2 linked regions of the Geminicoccus roseus DSM 18922 genome follow. The protein of the gene in region 1 interacts with the protein of each later gene in a pairwise test. Links are inferred from orthologs where the notes say so. Each region holds a gene or a part of one and is shown in the gene's direction. Other genes may lie near its edges. The genes, in order: grxD and GEMRO_RS0100090.

The links.
Region 2: the proteins of grxD (region 1) and GEMRO_RS0100090 interact in binary tests that used the Escherichia coli proteins (3 or more experiments, as listed by UniProt). The link is inferred for Geminicoccus roseus DSM 18922 from one-to-one orthologs.

The regions. Positions count from the first base shown.
Region 1 is NZ_KE386572.1:4,245,392-4,253,618, forward strand. What follows is about bases 1-2,969. They hold grxD (Grx4 family monothiol glutaredoxin), read left to right. Parts: upstream 1-1,306; coding sequence 1,307-1,633; downstream 1,634-2,969. Other genes in these bases: purL (phosphoribosylformylglycinamidine synthase subunit PurL), read left to right, coding at 1-1,034; GEMRO_RS0121065 (BolA family protein), read left to right, coding at 1,049-1,285; GEMRO_RS0121075 (DUF3108 domain-containing protein), read right to left, coding at 1,653-2,429; GEMRO_RS32905 (alginate lyase family protein), read left to right, coding at 2,483-2,969. In the rest of the region: more of GEMRO_RS32905, read left to right, coding at 2,970-3,721; GEMRO_RS0121085 (glutathione S-transferase family protein), read left to right, coding at 3,726-4,421; rpsD (30S ribosomal protein S4), read right to left, coding at 4,501-5,115; GEMRO_RS0121095 (RNA methyltransferase), read right to left, coding at 5,206-6,003; cimA (citramalate synthase), read right to left, coding at 6,000-7,607; cysS (cysteine--tRNA ligase), read right to left, coding at 7,604-8,227. UniProt on the Escherichia coli protein: Monothiol glutaredoxin involved in the biogenesis of iron-sulfur clusters.
Region 2 is NZ_ATYL01000003.1:14,246-22,359, forward strand. Bases 2,073-4,928 are described here. They hold GEMRO_RS0100090 (BolA family protein), read left to right. Parts: upstream 2,073-3,286; coding sequence 3,287-3,571; downstream 3,572-4,928. Other genes in these bases: GEMRO_RS0100080 (hypothetical protein), read right to left, coding at 2,073-2,162; GEMRO_RS26450 (helix-turn-helix domain-containing protein), read right to left, coding at 2,681-3,085; GEMRO_RS26455 (MFS transporter), read left to right, coding at 3,691-4,896. Outside these bases: GEMRO_RS0100075 (amidase), read right to left, coding at 1-1,053; more of GEMRO_RS0100080, read right to left, coding at 1,218-2,072; GEMRO_RS0100100 (YcbK family protein), read left to right, coding at 5,049-5,624; GEMRO_RS0100105 (PRC-barrel domain-containing protein), read left to right, coding at 5,751-6,134; GEMRO_RS0100110 (MFS transporter), read left to right, coding at 6,314-7,534; GEMRO_RS0100115 (TRAP transporter substrate-binding protein), read left to right, coding at 7,589-8,114. UniProt on the Escherichia coli protein: Transcriptional regulator that plays an important role in general stress response. Has many effects on cell morphology, cell growth and cell division. Acts by regulating the transcription of many genes, including dacA (PBP-5), dacC (PBP-6), ampC and mreB.

The DNA.
Region 1 (8,227 bases):
TGCCGGTGATGCCGCACGACCAAGCGATCCTGAAGCTGATCGGCTCGCCGGACCTCTGCTCCAAGCGCTGGATCTGGCAGCAATACGACCACACCGTCGGCGCCGACACCCTGATCGGGCCTGGCGGCGATGCGGCAGTGGTGCGGGTGCTCGGCACCGACCGCGCCCTGGCGGTCTCCGCGGACTGCACGCCCCGCTACTGCCAGGCGCATCCGCGCACGGGCGGGATGCAGGCGGTGGCCGAGTGCCGACGCAACCTGATCGCCACCGGGGCCCGGCCGCTCGCCATCACCAACTGCCTGAACTTCGGCAATCCGGAACGGCCGGAGGTGATGGGCCAGTTCGTCGGCTGCATCGAGGGCATGGCCGATGCCTGCCGGGCCTTCGACTTCCCGGTCGTGTCCGGCAACGTCTCCCTCTATAACGAGACGGACGGACGGCCGATCCAGCCGACCCCGGACATTGGCGGCATTGGCCTGATCGAGGATCTCGACCGGGTGGTCGGCATCGGCCCCACCGCTGACACCCAGGTCCTGGTCCTGGTCGGCGAGACCTATGGCTGGATGGGCGCGTCCCTGTACCTGCGCGAGGTCATGGGCCGGGAGGAGGGCGCTCCCCCGCAGGTCGACCTGAACCACGAGAAGCGCAACGGCGACTTCGTCCTGGCGCAGATCCAGGCCGGCGTCGTGCGCGCCTGCCACGATGTCGGCGACGGCGGGCTCGCCATCGCGATCGCCGAGATGTGCCTGGCGTCGGGCCGTGGTGCCACGCTGGAGATCCCCGATGGCCTGGCCTCGATCGGCTGGCTCTTCGGGGAGGAGCAGGGCCGCTACGTGCTGGCGGTGGAGCCGGATGCGCTGGAACGGCTGGCGAGCGATGCGACGCGGGAGGGCGTGATCCTGCGCGAGATCGGCCGGGTCGGCGGCGACGCGTTGCAGGTCAAGGACCTGCCCCCCATATCGATCGAAGAGTTGCAGCGTGCGCATGAAGCCTGGCTCCCCGACTACATGGGCGGGGACGCGGTAGCCGCCTGACAAGAGGAGCCTCGATGCCAGTCGCCAAGGACGATCTCGAACGGATGCTGAAGGACAGCTTTCCGGATGCGAGCGTGCGGATCGACGATCTCGCCGGGGATGGCGATCACTATCGTGCGGTGATCGTGTCCGAGGCGTTTCGCGGCAAGACGCGCATCCAGCAGCACCAGCTGGTCTATGCGGCGCTTGGTGGCCGCATGGGCGGCGAGCTCCATGCACTCGCGCTCACGACTTCCGCACCTGCGTCCTGAAGCCCCTGGAGTTTTTCGACAATGAACGATACCGCCGACAAGATCCGCGAGCAGATCAAGGCCGACCAGGTCGTGCTCTACATGAAGGGCACCCCGGTCTTCCCGATGTGCGGGTTCTCTGCTGCCGTGGTGCAGATCCTTTCCCAGACCGGCGTCAAGTTCCAGACCTACAACGTCCTGGACGATGCCGACCTGCGCCAGGGGCTGAAGGAGTTCAGCAACTGGCCGACCTTCCCGCAGCTCTATGTCGACGGCGAGCTGGTCGGCGGCTGCGACATCGTCCGCGAGATGTACCAGTCCGGCGAGCTTACCCAGCTGTTCGACGAGAAGTCCCTGGCGAAGGCGTGACCCGGTGCAACGCCGCCTGCTAGCTGCAGGCGGCGTTGCCGGAACAGTCCTGGGCGAGCTCGATCGAGGAGGCCGTGCCTCCATCCTGTGTCTGGACCAGGAGGGGGACCGCGCGTGGATCGTTGCTGACCCGCGCCTCGATCCACCGCCCGTCGTCGGACTGCCACTTCTTCAGCCAGGAGGAGTTGCTGGCCGATGCGATCGGCTGGATCACCAGCCTGGCACGGGCGGCGCCGTTCTCGGCCGGCAGTGCCGTGGCTTCGATGTCGTAGCGCGAGCGGCCATCGAAGATCGGCACCGTCTCGCGATCCGAGCGATCGGCGGAGGCCATCCAGCGGCGGATCCGCAGGATCCCGGTGAGCGGGTCGACCGTGTTCGCCCAGAGTTTCTTCGGAATGTCGACCTTCTGCGGCTCGCCGCGCTTGAGCAGAACGATGTCGGCCGGGTTGCCTGCTTCGTCGTAGTGGATCTCGATGTCGCGCGTGTAGCGTCGGCTCTCGTAGTAGGCGCGGTAGCGCTGGGACACGAGGCGTCCGTCCAGCTCCCGCGCCACGGAACTCATCTGGCCGCTGTAGGAGGTCAGCAGCGACGCCACGCCGCGGCTGGTGATCGTCATGCTGCCGGCGACGGCGTCGTCATCCGGCCGGAAGGCCAGGACCAGGTCGGCCACGTGGAGGCCGCCCCAGTTCACGCCCAGCCGGAAATCCTCGGCCACGGTGTCGGCGGCAAGGCCCATGCGTGGCAGGAGCGTCGCCGCAGCAAGAGCCCCGATGAGCACGCCACGTCGGTGGATCATCGTCGACACATCTCCAGTCTCTTGCGATAGGGACGGCATTCGCGGTCAATCTGATGGCATCGATGCAACTGTCGGACAAGTGGTTCGGGCGCTTGGTGGTTCCAAGCCTCCTGATGGCCGGATTGGCAGGATGCGAGAACGGCCTGCCCGACAGCCCGTGGACGATCGTGCAGCCGTCCCGGCTGGAACGGCCGGGCGTCGTGCTGTTCGATCCGGAGGCGCGCCATGCCGAGCTTGCCGCCATGGACCTGCGGGCCCGCGCCTTTCTGTGCGGCCCGCCGGAAGAGGAATGGCAGAGCTTCAAGGCGATCGCCCGCCCGAAGGCGCCGGGCAGCAGCAAGGGCAAGTCCGCCGAGCCCTTCGCCATGGAGGTGATGCGCGCCACCGCCTGGGCGGTCGCCACCCATGACCACGGCTCCATCCGGGCGGTGGTCCGGGTGATGGACCGCTGGGCCAAGGGCGAGGCGCTCACCCAGGTGGACGAGACCAGCAACGAGCTCTACGCGGTCAACCGGACGGTCCTGCCGTTGATCGTGTCCTGGTCGGCGCTGAAGGGCGAACTTGCCCGTGACAGGGAGAAGACCGCCCGGATCGAGCGGTGGCTGGCCGACCTGATGCAGCTTCGCCGGCAGATGGCGCCGGCACCGGGCAAGACCACCGCGCGCAACAACCACCACTACCTGAACGCCAGCGTCGACATGGCGTGGGGAGCGCTGACCGGCAACCGGAGCGCGTTCGACCTGGGCGTGGCAGCCTACATGGATGCGCTTGCGGCAATGCGCGCCGACGGCTCCCTGCCGCTGGAAACCAACCGGGGCGCCCGGGCGCTCTGGTACCAGCGCCATGCGATCGCCTCCCTGGTGACCATCGCGGAGATCGCCTCGGTGCAGGGCGTCGACCTGTACGGACGGGAGATCGAGGGCCGGTCGCTCCACACCGCGGTCCGCTTCCTGATCGATGCGATCCAGCAGCCGGAGATGGTGCTGGGCTACGCCGCGGAGAACCACAACCCCGGCACCGCGGACGAGTGGTGGATGCAGGATCTTTCCTTCCTCGCGACGCGAGGGCATGGCAGGCACTACATGGCCTGGGTGGAGCCCTACCGGACCCGTTTCGCGGACCGGCCGGAGGCCCGGGAGCTGAGCGCGCTCCTGGCGGCCCGGGATCCGGACTTCCAGCCGGCGATCGACGACTATTCGGGCGGGAACATGAGTTGCTTCTTCGCTGATCCCCCGGCCCGGTTCGCCATCTCGACCGTCTCCGCCGTCCAGTCGCAACCCGACGAAGGATAAGAGCTTGATTCGCTTCTACTTCAACCTTGCGCCGAACCCGATGAAGGTGGCGCTGTTCCTCGAAGAGGCCGGCCTCGACTACGAGGCGGTCCCGGTCGACACCCGCAAGGGCGAGCAGCACAGCCCGGAGTTCCGGGCGATCAACCCGAACGGCAAGCTGCCGGCGATCGTCGACAAGGACGGGGCCGGCGGCGCGGTGACCGTGTTCGATTCCAACGCGATCCTGCTCTACCTGGCCGACAAGACCGGGAAGTTCACAGGCTCGCCCGCCGATCGCGGCCAGCTCCTGTCCTGGCTGATGTTCGTCGCCACCGGGATCGGCCCCTATTCCGGGCAGGCGGTGCATTTCCAGAAGGCTGCGCCGGAGCAGCTGCCCTACGCGATCAACCGCTACCGGCGCGAGGTCGAGCGGCATTACGAGGTGCTCGACCGGCGCCTTCAGGGCCGGGCCTTCATCGTCGGCGACGACTACAGCATCGTCGACATGGCGGCGTGGGGCTGGATCATGCGGGCCGACTTCGCGCTGGGCGGCGACGACCCGCTGGGTGACTTTCCGGAGCTGAAGCGCTGGTACCAGTCGATCGACGCGCGGCCGGCCGCGGTGCGGGCGCGGGCGATCGGGCAGGGACACACGTTCAAGCAGGAGATGGACGAGGACGCCAAGCGGGCCCTGTTCCCGTCGAACTACCCCAAGGGGTGACCGGCCAGCCCGGCAACGAAAAGGCCCGCCGGAGCAATCCGGCGGGCCTTCGCGTCTGTCGAAACCGTTCGACGAAAGATCAGCGCGAGTAGAACTCGATCACGTCCGACGGCTTCATCTCGACCGGGTAGGGAACATCGGCGATCAGCGGGGTGCGGACAAAGGTGCCCTTCTTCCCCTTGGTGTCGACCGAGACATATTCCGGGATGTCGCGCTCGGCGAGGTTCAGGGCTTCCTCGACGAACGGGAAGTCCTTCGCCTTGGGCGACAGCTCGATCAGGTCGCCCGGCTTCACGCGGTACGAAGGAATGGTGACCCGGCGGCCGTTCACGTGGACATGGCCGTGGTTCACGAACTGGCGGGCGGCGAACGGGGTCGCCACGAACTTCATCCGGTAGACCACCGCATCCAGGCGGCGCTCGAGCAGGCCGATCAGGTTCTCGGCGGTGTCGCCACGCATCGCGGAGGCAGCTTCGTAGGTGTTACGGAACTGCTTCTCGGTGAGATTGCCGTAATATTCACGGATCTTCTGCTTCTGCGCGAGCTGGACGCCGTAGGGCGTCACCTTCTTGCGCTTGGCACCATGCTGCCCGGGACCGTAGGCGCGACGCGCGAGCGGATCCTTGGCGCGGCCCCACAGGTTCACGCCCAGACGGCGGCAGATCTTGCTCTTCGCGGCATTACGCTTAGTCATCGACCCTCGATACCCACGGCACGACAAAAACAACGCCGCTTCCCAGATCGAAGCAGCGTGGCGGGAGCTATAGCGACACCATCGGCGATGTCAAGGCGCTGTCTCCTTGCGACGGCGCACCGTCGCCAGTTCCTTCACGATCCCGCGGAACAGATGGACCTCCGAGGTCGTGAAACCGCGGCGCTCCAGCATGGTCTCGATGGTGAGCGCGAAGGTGCGCCGACGGTCGGCAGTCTTGAAGAAGTCCACCCCGTCCAGTTCCACCATCAGCGCCTCGTGCAGCCGGTGCACGTCGGCCTTGGATGCCGGGACGCTTTTGTCGGTGGAGGCTGGCAGGGGACGCTCCGGGCGCTGGCGGTGCCATTCGTAGGACGCCAGCAGGACCGCCTGGGCCAGGTTCAGGGACGGGAAGTAGGGATTGACCGGAATGGTCAGGATCGCGTCGGCAAGGGCGATCTCGTCGTTCTCCAGGCCGGTCCGCTCGGGGCCGAACAGGAAGCCGACCCGGTGCCCGTCGGCGATCGCCTGGTGGGCGGCCACCGCGACCTGCTCGGCCTCCAGGACCGGCTTGGTCAGGTCGCGGCTCCGTGCGGTGGTAGCATAGAGCGTGTTGACGTCGTGCAGGGCGGCCGGGAGGTCCGGGAAGATCTCCATCCGGTTCAGCACCTCGTTGGCGCCGGATGCCGCCATCAGCGCCTTGGCGTTCGGCCAGCCGAAGTTCGGGGCGACCAGGCGGAGCTGGTAGATCCCGAAATTCAGCATGGCGCGTGCGGCGGTGCCGACATTCTCGGCCATCTGCGGGCGGCTGAGGATGACCACCGGGGCCTCGCCCAGGGTCTCGATTCCGCCGCGCAGGGTCTTGGAGCGGATCATGCTGGCGTCCTTCACGCGGCCTCCGCGGCAGACGCGCGCTGCTCGGTGACCAGCTTCCAGACGATCGCGTCGCAAAGGGCGGCGTAGGAGGCGTCGATGATGTTGCCGGACACGCCGACGGTCTGCCAGACCCGGCCGTCCTCGTCGGCGCTCTCGATGATGACCCGGGTGACCGCGGCGGTGCCGGCACGCGGCGTCAGGATGCGCACCTTGTAGTCGACCAGCTGCATGTCGCGCAGGCTCGGATAGATGTGGCTGAGCGCCTGGCGCAGGGCGGTATCCAGGGCGTTCACCGGGCCGTTGCCCTCGGCCACCGTGTGGAAGACATGGCCTTCCGCCAGCACCTTGATGCTGGCCTCGGACAGGTCGGTCACGTGGCTGCGAGCGTCGAAGCGGCGCTCGTTGATGACCCGGAAACGCTGCAGCTCGAAATAGTTCGGCAGGATGCCCAGCGAGCGGCGCACCAGCACCTCGAAGCTGGCGGCGGCCCCGTCATAGGCCCAGCCTTCCGCCTCGCGTTCCTTGATGGTGCGCAGGAGGTCCTGGACCTGGTCGTCGGACGGCGAGACGGCCAGGCCCATCTCGGTGAAGCGCGAGAGCAGGTTGGAGCGGCCGGCCTGGTCGGAGACCAGCACCTCGCGGGCATTGCCGACCAGGCCCGGGTCCAGATGCTCGTAGAAGCTCGGGTTCTTGGCGACAGCCGAGGCGTGCAGGCCGGCTTTATGCGCGAAGGCGGACGCGCCGACATAAGGCGCGTGCCGGTTCGGCGTGCGGTTCAGGCGCTCGTCGAAGGTGCGGCTGATCTGGGTCAGCCGCTTCATGCCCTCGGGCGTCACGCCGGTCCGGTAGCCCATCTTGAGGACGAGCGTCGGGATCAGGCTGACCAGGTTGGCGTTGCCGCAACGCTCGCCCAGCCCGTTCAGCGTGCCCTGGACCTGCCGGGCGCCCTCGCGTACCGCCGCGATCGAGTTGGCGACCGCGTTGCCGGTGTCGTCATGAGTGTGGATGCCCAGCCGGTCCGGCGGCACGAAGGCCGCGACCTGCCGGGTGATCGCCGCGACCTCGTGGGGCAGGGCGCCGCCATTGGTGTCGCACAGCACGATCCAGCGCGCGTCGGCTTCCAGGGCCGCCTCCAGGGCGGCGCGGCCGTAGCCTGGGTCCTTCTTCCAGCCGTCGAAGAAATGCTCGGCGTCGAACATCGCCTCCTTGCCGCGCGCCACGAGGGCCGCGATGGAATCGGCGATCATCCGCAGGTTCTCGTCAGGCTCCACCCCCAGCGCGTCGACGACCTGGGCGCGCGAGGACTTGCCTACCAGGGTGACCGCCTTCGCCTGGCCGCGCAGCAGAGGTGCGAGGACCGGGTCGTTGTCGGCGGAGCGGCCGGCCCGGCGGGTCATGCCGAACGCGGTGAAGACGGCCCGCGCCAGGGCCGGCGGCTTGGCGAAGAACTGGTCGTCGGTCGGGTTGGCGCCCGGCCAGCCGCCCTCGACATAGTCGATGCCGAGCTCGTCCAGCAGCCTGGCGATCTTGATCTTGTCGGCCACCGAGAAGTCGACGCCCTGGGTCTGGGCGCCGTCGCGCAGGGTGGTGTCGTAGAGCCAGAGGCGCTCGCCGCTCATGACGCCCTCCGCCAGGTGGTGCCGCCGGGCCCGTCCTCCAGGATGATGCCGCGCGCGGAAAGTTCGGCGCGGATCCGGTCGGCCTCGGCGAAGTTCTTGCCCTTGCGCGCGGCCAGGCGTGCGGCGATCGCGGCCTCGATCTCCTGGCTGTCGTCGGCCACGGAGCCTCCCTTCAGCCAGGCCTCGGGCTCGGCCTGCAGCAGGCCCAGCACCGCGCCGGACGCCCGAAGCCGCTCGCGGTCCTCGGGTTCGTTCGTGCGGTTGAGGCGGCCCAGCAGGTCGTGGAGGACCGCCAGGGCCTTCGGCGTGTTCAGGTCGTCGCACAAGGCCTCGAGCAAAGCGGGCTCAGGTTCGTTCGTGCGATCCGCCCGGCCTCGGGTTCGTTCGTGCAAATCGCCGTTCTCGGGTTCGTTCGTGCGAAGCGCGGGAACCCGGGCCAGGGCGCCGTAGAAGCGGTCCAGGGTCGCCTTGGCGCGCTCGATGCCCTCCCAGGAGAAGTCCAGCGGCGAGCGGTAATGGGTGCCGAGCGTCCACAGGCGCACGGCCTCGCCCGGCGCCTTGGCCAGGACGTCCTCCACCGTGGTGAAGTTGCCGAGCGACTTCGCCATCTTCTCGCCGTT
Region 2 (8,114 bases), on another replicon or contig:
CTGCGCCAGCCCGATGTCGATGAAGCCGGCCAGGGTCGGGCCGTACTCGTCCCGGCGGGAGGGGTAGGTCTCCCGGTGGACATGGGCTGTCTCGTAGGCGCAGAACGCCACCCAGCTTTCCAGCACCGACTGGCTGTCGGGGAACTCGACCTCCACCAGCTCGGCGCCGAGCGAGGCCAGCACCGCGGCGGCGGCCTCGGTCAGCTCGACCACCCTCGGGTCGACGTCCTTGGTGTTGTAGTCGCGGTCGATGCCGATCCGCAGGCCGCGCGCGCCGAACACGCCGGCCGCCTGCACCGCGCCCAGATAGTCCGGGACGGGGGCCAGCAGCGTGGTCGGGTCGCGGTCATCCTCGCCCGCGATCGCGTGCAGCATCACCGCAGCATCGGCGGCGCACCGGGTCATCGGGCCCAGATGGTCCAGCGTGTCGGACAGGACGAACGAGCCGTGGCGGCTGACCCGGCCCCAGGTCGGCTTCAGGCCGGTGACGTTGTTCATCAGCGACGGGAAGCGGATCGAGCCGCCGGTATCCGAGCCGATCGAGCCGTAGCAGAGGCCGGCGGCGGTCGCGACGCCCGAGCCCGAGGAGGACGAGCCTGCCCAGTGCGCCGGGTTCCAGGGATTGAGCGGCGCCTGCACCGTGGGATGATGCTCGGCATAGGCGCCCTCGGTCATCTTCAGCTTGCCGAGGGTGACCGCACCGGCGGCGGTCAGGCGCGCCGGCACGGTGCCGTCTTCGTCGGGTACGTAGTCGGCATAGATCGCCATGCCGCCGGTGGTCTTCACGCCCTTGGTGAAGCAGAGGTCCTTCAGGCCGATCGGCACGCCGTGCAGCGGCCCGCGATAGCGGCCGCTCATGATCTCGGCCTCGGCGGCCTTGGCCTGCGCCATCGCCTGGTCGGCGGTCACGGTCACGTAGGCATGCAGCCTGGGCTGCAGCGCCTCGATGCGCTCCAGCATGGCCGCGGTCACCTCGACCGGGGAGATCTGTTTGGTGCGGATCAGCCCGGCAATGTCGACCAGGTTGGCATAAGGGAGCTGCGATGAATCCATGGTGAACGGGTCCTTAGTTCCGACGAGGCGGGCAGGGAGGCAGCAAACGGCTTGCCAACGGCCGAAGGTGGAGGTTCCCACAACGCCTGAGCGTCGGCTGGCGGGGACGTCGCTGGCTGGCCCCGCGCCCGGGCAGGGTGGTGCGGTCCGCTGGGAGGTTGTCTTTACCCGGCATGGTCGCCCCGGGTGATCCAGGCACGGTCGAACAGCTCGACAATCGAGCGGAACGCCGCCTGGGGAACCTGGTCCATGCCCATGGCCGTCCGGCTGCCCAGGAAGCCGGCGAGCTGCCGGTCGGCCGGCTCCGGGTCGTCCAGCTGCACCCCCATGCGCGCTAGGTCACGCGCGATCGACCCGCCCGCCGGCAGATAAGCCTCCCCCTCCGGCGGCCGGGCCTGCGCGACTGGCAGGCGGATCATCAGGATCCGGGTCACCGAGGGGCACGGCTCCGGGCCGAGGATGGTGGTGCCGCACATCAGCCCGCCCAGGACGCTCACCGGGGCGGAGGGCGGGAACAGGCAGTACATGAAGTGGGCGTGGCCGTTCGGATCGCGCAGGTCCAGATGCAGCGCATGGCGGATGTCGGTCACGCTGCCCTGCACGTTGAGCGTTCCGGTCGGCAGGTCCTCGACATAACGGGCCAGGAGCTGGTCCCGCTCGGTCGCGATCGACAGGAAGCCGCGCACCAGCCGGCCGCTGAAATAGGGCGACCAGGCATGGGAGTAGCAGACATAGGCGCCCAGCAGGTCCGCCATCCCGTCGGCAGGGGGACGGGCCGGCTGGCCGCGAAAGGCCTCGGCGCGGCGCAGCAGGATCGCCCGGTCCTGGCGATGCCGCTGGCATAGCGCATCAAGGAAGGCTTCGAGGGAACAGTCGGCGATCCAGCTGCCGGCCTGTTCCAGCCCGGCCACCTGCCTCCAGTCCTCGTAGATGCTGCGCTCCCGCGGCCGGGCGCGGCCCTGCAGCCATTTGTGGGCACGCTCGATGTCGAAGGAGGTTGTGGGATTGACGCTGCGGAACGCCGAGGCGAGATCCTTGCGGGTCATCGCGCCGATCGCCGCAGCGGTCAGGCAGAGCTTGCGGTCGATGTCAGAGGCGCTGGTCGCCATCCGCCCGCCTTCTCCGGAATGAAGCCAAGCAGCGGCCACCGCCGACGCAGGACATCCTTGTGGCGCAGTCAGCACCGGCGAAGCAATCGACCATCCGATTCGGCGCCACCTCCCCGATTCGCAGGATCGGATTTCGCAGGATCGGAAGACGCCGCGTACTGCTTCCGTCGCTCGATCGAAGTGAAATATCCACGCCGCCTGGCTGCTGGCAACGATTTCCGGAGTTGTGCAGCAGGGGCCGTTGGCTCCGGGATGACCCGTTCGCTGGCCGGACAGTCTTCTGCCGCCGCGTGGGGCCGGCGTCAGAAGACTGTCCGGAGATGGCCAGCGGCCTCTCGCCCTTCGTCAGCCCCAGAAGCGGGCGAGCGCGCCCGGCCGCGCGAGGACGGGACAAGCCGCGGCGCGTGGGCGTGAAGCCGCCGATCACCCTGCATCCCTCGGGCCGGCGGATGCCGTGCGCCTGGCTTCTCGAGAATCGACCTGCCGGGTGGGCGGACTGCCTGATCCGCCCCCTCCGCCTAGTTGTCGTCGTTCTCGGCGAGCGCCCGGGCCAGGGTGCACAGGGCTTCCTGGTGGCGGCGGTTGGGCATGGCGATGAAGTTTCGCGCCAGCTCCAGCAGCATGCGCTGCTGCGGGGACGGGCTGACCTCGGCGATGCCGCTCATCCCCTCGAAGAAGAACCCGACATCCACGCCCAGGGCCTGCGCGATCTGGAACAGCCGGCCGGCGGCGATCCGGTTGACCCCCTTCTCGTATTTGTGGGCCTGCTGGTAGGTCACGCCGATGATGTCGGCCATCTGCTGCTGGGTGAGCCCCAGCATCGTCCGGCGGGCGCGCATGCGGTTGCCCACGAAACGGTCGATGTCCTGGGCCCGTGCGCGGCCGCTGCCTGGCGCGGAAAGCCCGTTGACCTTCCCCTTCATCATCGTCTCCGGTGTGGATGCGAGGCAACGCACCAGCCTTACCGGTTGCGTCTGGACGCTACTCTAGGTCGTAAAGGTTAACGATCGGTTTGCGCCCATGACGTTTGTTGCGGCCTGGGCAGATCGCGCAGGGCGGCAAGGCGGCGCTTGCCAGCGGCGCGGTGGCGCGGCAGGTGCGCGGGAAAGCGAGGAGACGCTGAGATGAGGATGACCGACCGGATCCGCGCCGCCCTGGCGCCCCTGGAACCGCTGGCGCTGCAGGTGGACGACCGTTCCGCCGACCACCGCGGCCATGGGGGATGGCGGGAAGGAGGCGAGACCCATTTCGACGTGATGATCGTCTCGGCGAGCTTCCGCGGCCAGAGCCGGATCGCCCGCCACCGGGCGGTCAACGCCCTGCTGGCTCCGCTGATGGAGGAGCGGATCCATGCGCTGGCCCTGCGTGCGCTGACGCCCGAGGAAGCCGGTTCGCCGCAGGCCTCCTGAGCCGGGCCTCCTCCCGCCCGAAGAACGAGGGCCCCGGGGACCGCAGACATGGACAGGTGCCGGCGAACGCGCGATGGGTGCCCGGCAACGGCGCCCGCTCCGCAGTCTCGGAACCGTCCATGTCCTCCGCCCCGCCCCGATCGGCCGCCCACTCGGCGCGATCGAACCTCACCTGGCTCGCTGCCGGGTTCGGGCTCTGCTTCTTCTCGAGCTTTGGGCAGACCTTCTTCATCGCCCTGTTCGCCCAGGACATCGCGGCGATCGGCAATCTCAGCCATGGCGGCTACGGGACGCTTTATTCCGGGGTGAACCTGCTGAGCGGGTTCCTGATGCTGTGGCTGGGCGCGCAGATCGACCGGATCGACCTGCGGCGCTTCTGCATCGGGGCGGTGGCCGGGCTGGCGCTGGCCTGCGCCACCCTGGCGGCAGCACCGCACCCGGTGGTGCTGGCGGTGGCATTGTTCGGCCTGCGCCTGTTCGGGCAGGGGCTGATGAGCCATGCGGCGATGACCATGGTCGCGCGGCACCTGGGTGCGTTCCGCGGCCGCGGCATCGCCCTGGCAGCCTTAGGATTCAGCGTCGGCGAGGCGGTCCTGCCCACGCTCGCGGTGAACCTGCAGGGCTGGATCGGCTGGCGCGCGGTCTGGCTGGCCGCGGCCAGCCTGCTCGTGATCCTGATGATCCCGCTGCTGCTGGCCCTGGTCCCGGCTGGCCGCGGCGACGGCGGCGGGGGGAGAGGCATGGCCCGCCCGGCGCTCTGGCTCCTGCGCGACCGCCGCTTCCTGATGATCCTGCCGGTTCTGCTGGCCCCGCCCTTCATCTCGACCGGGATCTTCTTCCACCAGGTGGCGCTGGTCGACGCGAAGGGCTGGAGCCTCGCCCAGTTCGCCGCCGCCTTCGTGGTGTTCGCCTCGACCTCGATCCTTTCCTCGCTGAGCGGCGGCGTCGCGGTGGACCGGATCGGCGCCGGCCGCCTCCTGCCGGTCCTGGTGCTGCCGCAGGCGGCAGCCTGCCTGGTGCTGGCGGCGGGCCAGGAGCCGCAGGCGATCTTCCTGTTCATGGCGCTGGCAGCCCTCACCCAAGGCGCCTTCGCCACGGTCAGCACCTCGACCCTGGCGGAGCTCTACGGGCTTGGCGACCTCGGCAGCGTCCGGGCCCTGGTGACCTCGGCGACGATCATGTCGGCCGCGGCGGCGCCAGGCGTGTTCGGCCTCCTCCTGGACCACGGCACCGGCTTTGCCAGCATCTTCCTTGGCTGCGCAGCCTATGCCGCGGCCGCCAGCGGGCTTGCATGGCTCGGGTTGAGGCGAAGGTCGGCCGGCTGATCGTGCGGAACTGCCACAGTCCATGTGGCGCAATTGCCCGGTTGCCCGTGCCAAGAGTAAACTCTAGGTGAAGGTACGGCCATCGAGGGTAGAACCGCCGCGACCGTCGGCAGCCCTGGCCGCTTGCCCTACTGCCTCAACGGGGGATCCCCTTGCTCGACTCCGCGCCGCTCCCCAGGCTGACGCGCCGTTCCTGGCTGTGCACCTTCGCCGCCGCCCCGGTCATCGCCGCAGCCTTCCCCGCCCCCGCGATCGCCAACAGCAAGGCCAAGGGCGTGGAACGCGTCCTGTCCCTGTCCCACCAGCATACCGGCGAACGGCTGAAGGTGGTCTACAAGGCGGACGGTCGCCTCATCCCGGAAAACCTGCGCCGCATCGACCTGGTGATGCGCGACTGGCGGACCGACGAGGTCAAGCATATCGACACCGACCTGCTGGACCTGCTCTGGGAGCTGCACCGCAAGCTCGAGACCAACGCGTCCATCGACGTCCTGTCCGGCTACCGTACGCCCGAGACCAACGCGATGCTCCGGCGCAAGAGCCGCGGGGTCGCCAAGAACAGCTTCCACATGAAGGGCCAGGCGGTCGACCTGCGGATCTCCGGCCGCACTCCCCGGCAGATCCGCAACGCCGCGCTCGCGCTGAACAAGGGCGGGGTCGGCTACTACCCGGTCTCGCATTTCGTCCATGTCGACACCGGCGCCCCGCGAGCCTGGTCGGCGCGCTGACCCGAGGGTGCTGCGGCGGTTGCGTGAAGCGAATGGGGCGGAGCCGCCACTCCCCTGCCCCGGGCGGAACCGGCCCATCCTCCCGATGTTCGTTCCAGCAAGGAACCGAACACCGGAGAAGCAGCCATGTCTGCGACCTCGAGCGATCTCCAGGGCAGTGTCGAAGCCAACGAGACGAGCACGCTCATCGCCTCCGACAAGGTCGAAGGCACGGAGGTCTACAACCGTGCCGGCGACCATCTCGGCACCATCCACAACCTGATGATCGACAAGACCAGCGGCCAGGTCGCCTACGCGGTCCTGTCGTTCGGCGGGTTCCTCGGCATCGGCAGCACCTACCACCCGCTGCCGTGGCGCGCCCTGACCTATGACCGGATCAGCGGCGGCTATGTGATCGACATCGACAAGAACCGGCTGGAGGGTGCTCCGAGCTATTCCGCGGACCAGGACCAGGGCCACTGGATGGACCGGGACTACGGCCGGCGCATCGACGAGTTCTACGGCTACTGAGCGGGAATGACGCGGGCCACGGAGGCGTTTGCCCGCACGCGGCGCCTCGCCTCCGTGGCGCCATCCTGATCGCGATGTTCCGGGAAAAGGGATCGAAACCGGCGGCTGGTTGATGCAAGGTCCAGCGCGAGCCGGCCTGCACGGCTGGAAAGCTTCACAGCGGACCGGAACGATCGAGGATGGGTCCCTACACTGCGGTCATCGCGGTCGTCATCGGCGCGGCCCTCCTGCAGTTCGCCAACGCCCTTTTCGCCATCCTGCTGCCGGTGCGGCTCACCTTGGCCGAGGCCTCGCCGGTGGTGGTCGGGCTGATCGGCACCGCCTACGGCACCGGCTTCCTGTTCGGCTGCGCCCTGGGCCCGCACCTGGTGCGCCGGGTCGGCCATATCCGCGCGTTCGCGGCGCTTGCCGCCGCCTGCGCCCTGGTGGCGATGGCCTTCGCCGCGACACTGTCGCCCTGGCTGTGGACGCTGCTGCGCTTCCTGATGGGCGTTGTGCTGGCGGGGCTGTTCGTGATCGTCGAGGCTTGGCTCGCCGCCGCCACGCCCAAGGATGCCCGCGGGGGGGTGATCGCGTTCTACTTGGTCACGATCAAGGCCGCGGTCGTGCTGGCGCAGACCTCGTTCGCCCTTGGCGTGCCGACCGCACCGGTCTGGATCGGCCTTGCGGTGGCGGGATTCATCGCAGCCCTGATCCCGGTGACCCTCACCCGCACCAGCGAGCCGCCGATGCCGACCGAGTTCGGCTTCCGGCTGGCGGAGCTCTGGCGGACCGCGCCGGCAGCGGTGGTGGGGGTGATGGGGGCCGGGCTGATCAACGGCGCGGTGCCGGCCCTCCTGCCGGTCTGGGGCGACCAGATCGGCATCGGGGTGAGCCTGCCGGTGATCCTGCTTTCGGCAATGCAGGCAGGGTCGCTGCTGGTGCAGTGGCCGCTGGGCCGACTGTCGGACCGGATCGACCGGCGCTGGGTGATCGTCGCCTGCCTGGCGGGCGTCGCCGGCTTCTCGGGCATCCTGGCCGCCTTCCCGCCCACAGGGCAGCCGGCCCTGCTCGTCCTGTTCCTGCTGCTGGGCGGGGTGGCCTTGAGCTTCTACGGGATCTGCGCCGCCCATGCCGCCGACCAGGTCCAGCCGGGCGGGATGACCAGGCTCGCGTCCGGCATGCTGTTCATCTGGGCGGTCGGTGCCGCGAGCGGGCCGCTGATCGCGGCCAAGCTCATGGAGATTACCGGCCCCTCCGGGCTGTTCCTGTTCTGTGGCGGGGTTACCGGCGGAGTAGCGGGCTTCGTGCTCTGGCGGATGACCAGAAGGGCGGCGGTGCCGCCGGAGGAACGGCCCGGATTCGTCAACCTGCCGGCGACCTCGCCGTCGATCGGCCAGATCGACCCGCGCGCCCGCTGACGGCCCGCCCTTCCCCGTGTAGGGTCCGGCCGGGCCAAAAATGGAAGGTGGCAGATGATCGGGCGGCGCAACCTCGTTTCCGGCGTGGCCGGGACAGCGGCAGGACTAGGTCTGGCGCTGCCGCCGAAGCCGGCTTCGGCGCAGGAGATGCCGGAGCTGCACTGGCGGCTGGTGTCCAGCTTTCCCAAGGGCCTGGACACGCTGTTCGGCACCGCGAGCCGGTTCGCCGAGGCGGTTTCGGAGCTCAGCGAGGGCCGCTTCCGCATCGACGTGTTCGCAGCCGGCGAGATCGTGCCGGGCCTGCAGGTGCTGGATGCCGCGCAGAACGGCACGGTCGAGATCGGCCACGGGCCCAGCTACTTCTATTCCGGCAAGGACCCGACCTTCACCCTGTTCACCAACCTGCCCTTCGGCCTGAACACCCGGATGCAGAACGCCTGGCTCTACCAGGGCGGCGGTATGGAACTGCTCCAGAGCTTCATGGAGAAGTACGGCGTCCACGCGATGCCTGGCGGCAATTCCGGCTGCCAGATGGGCGGCTGGTTCCGCAAGGAGATCAACTCGCTGGCCGACCTGAAGG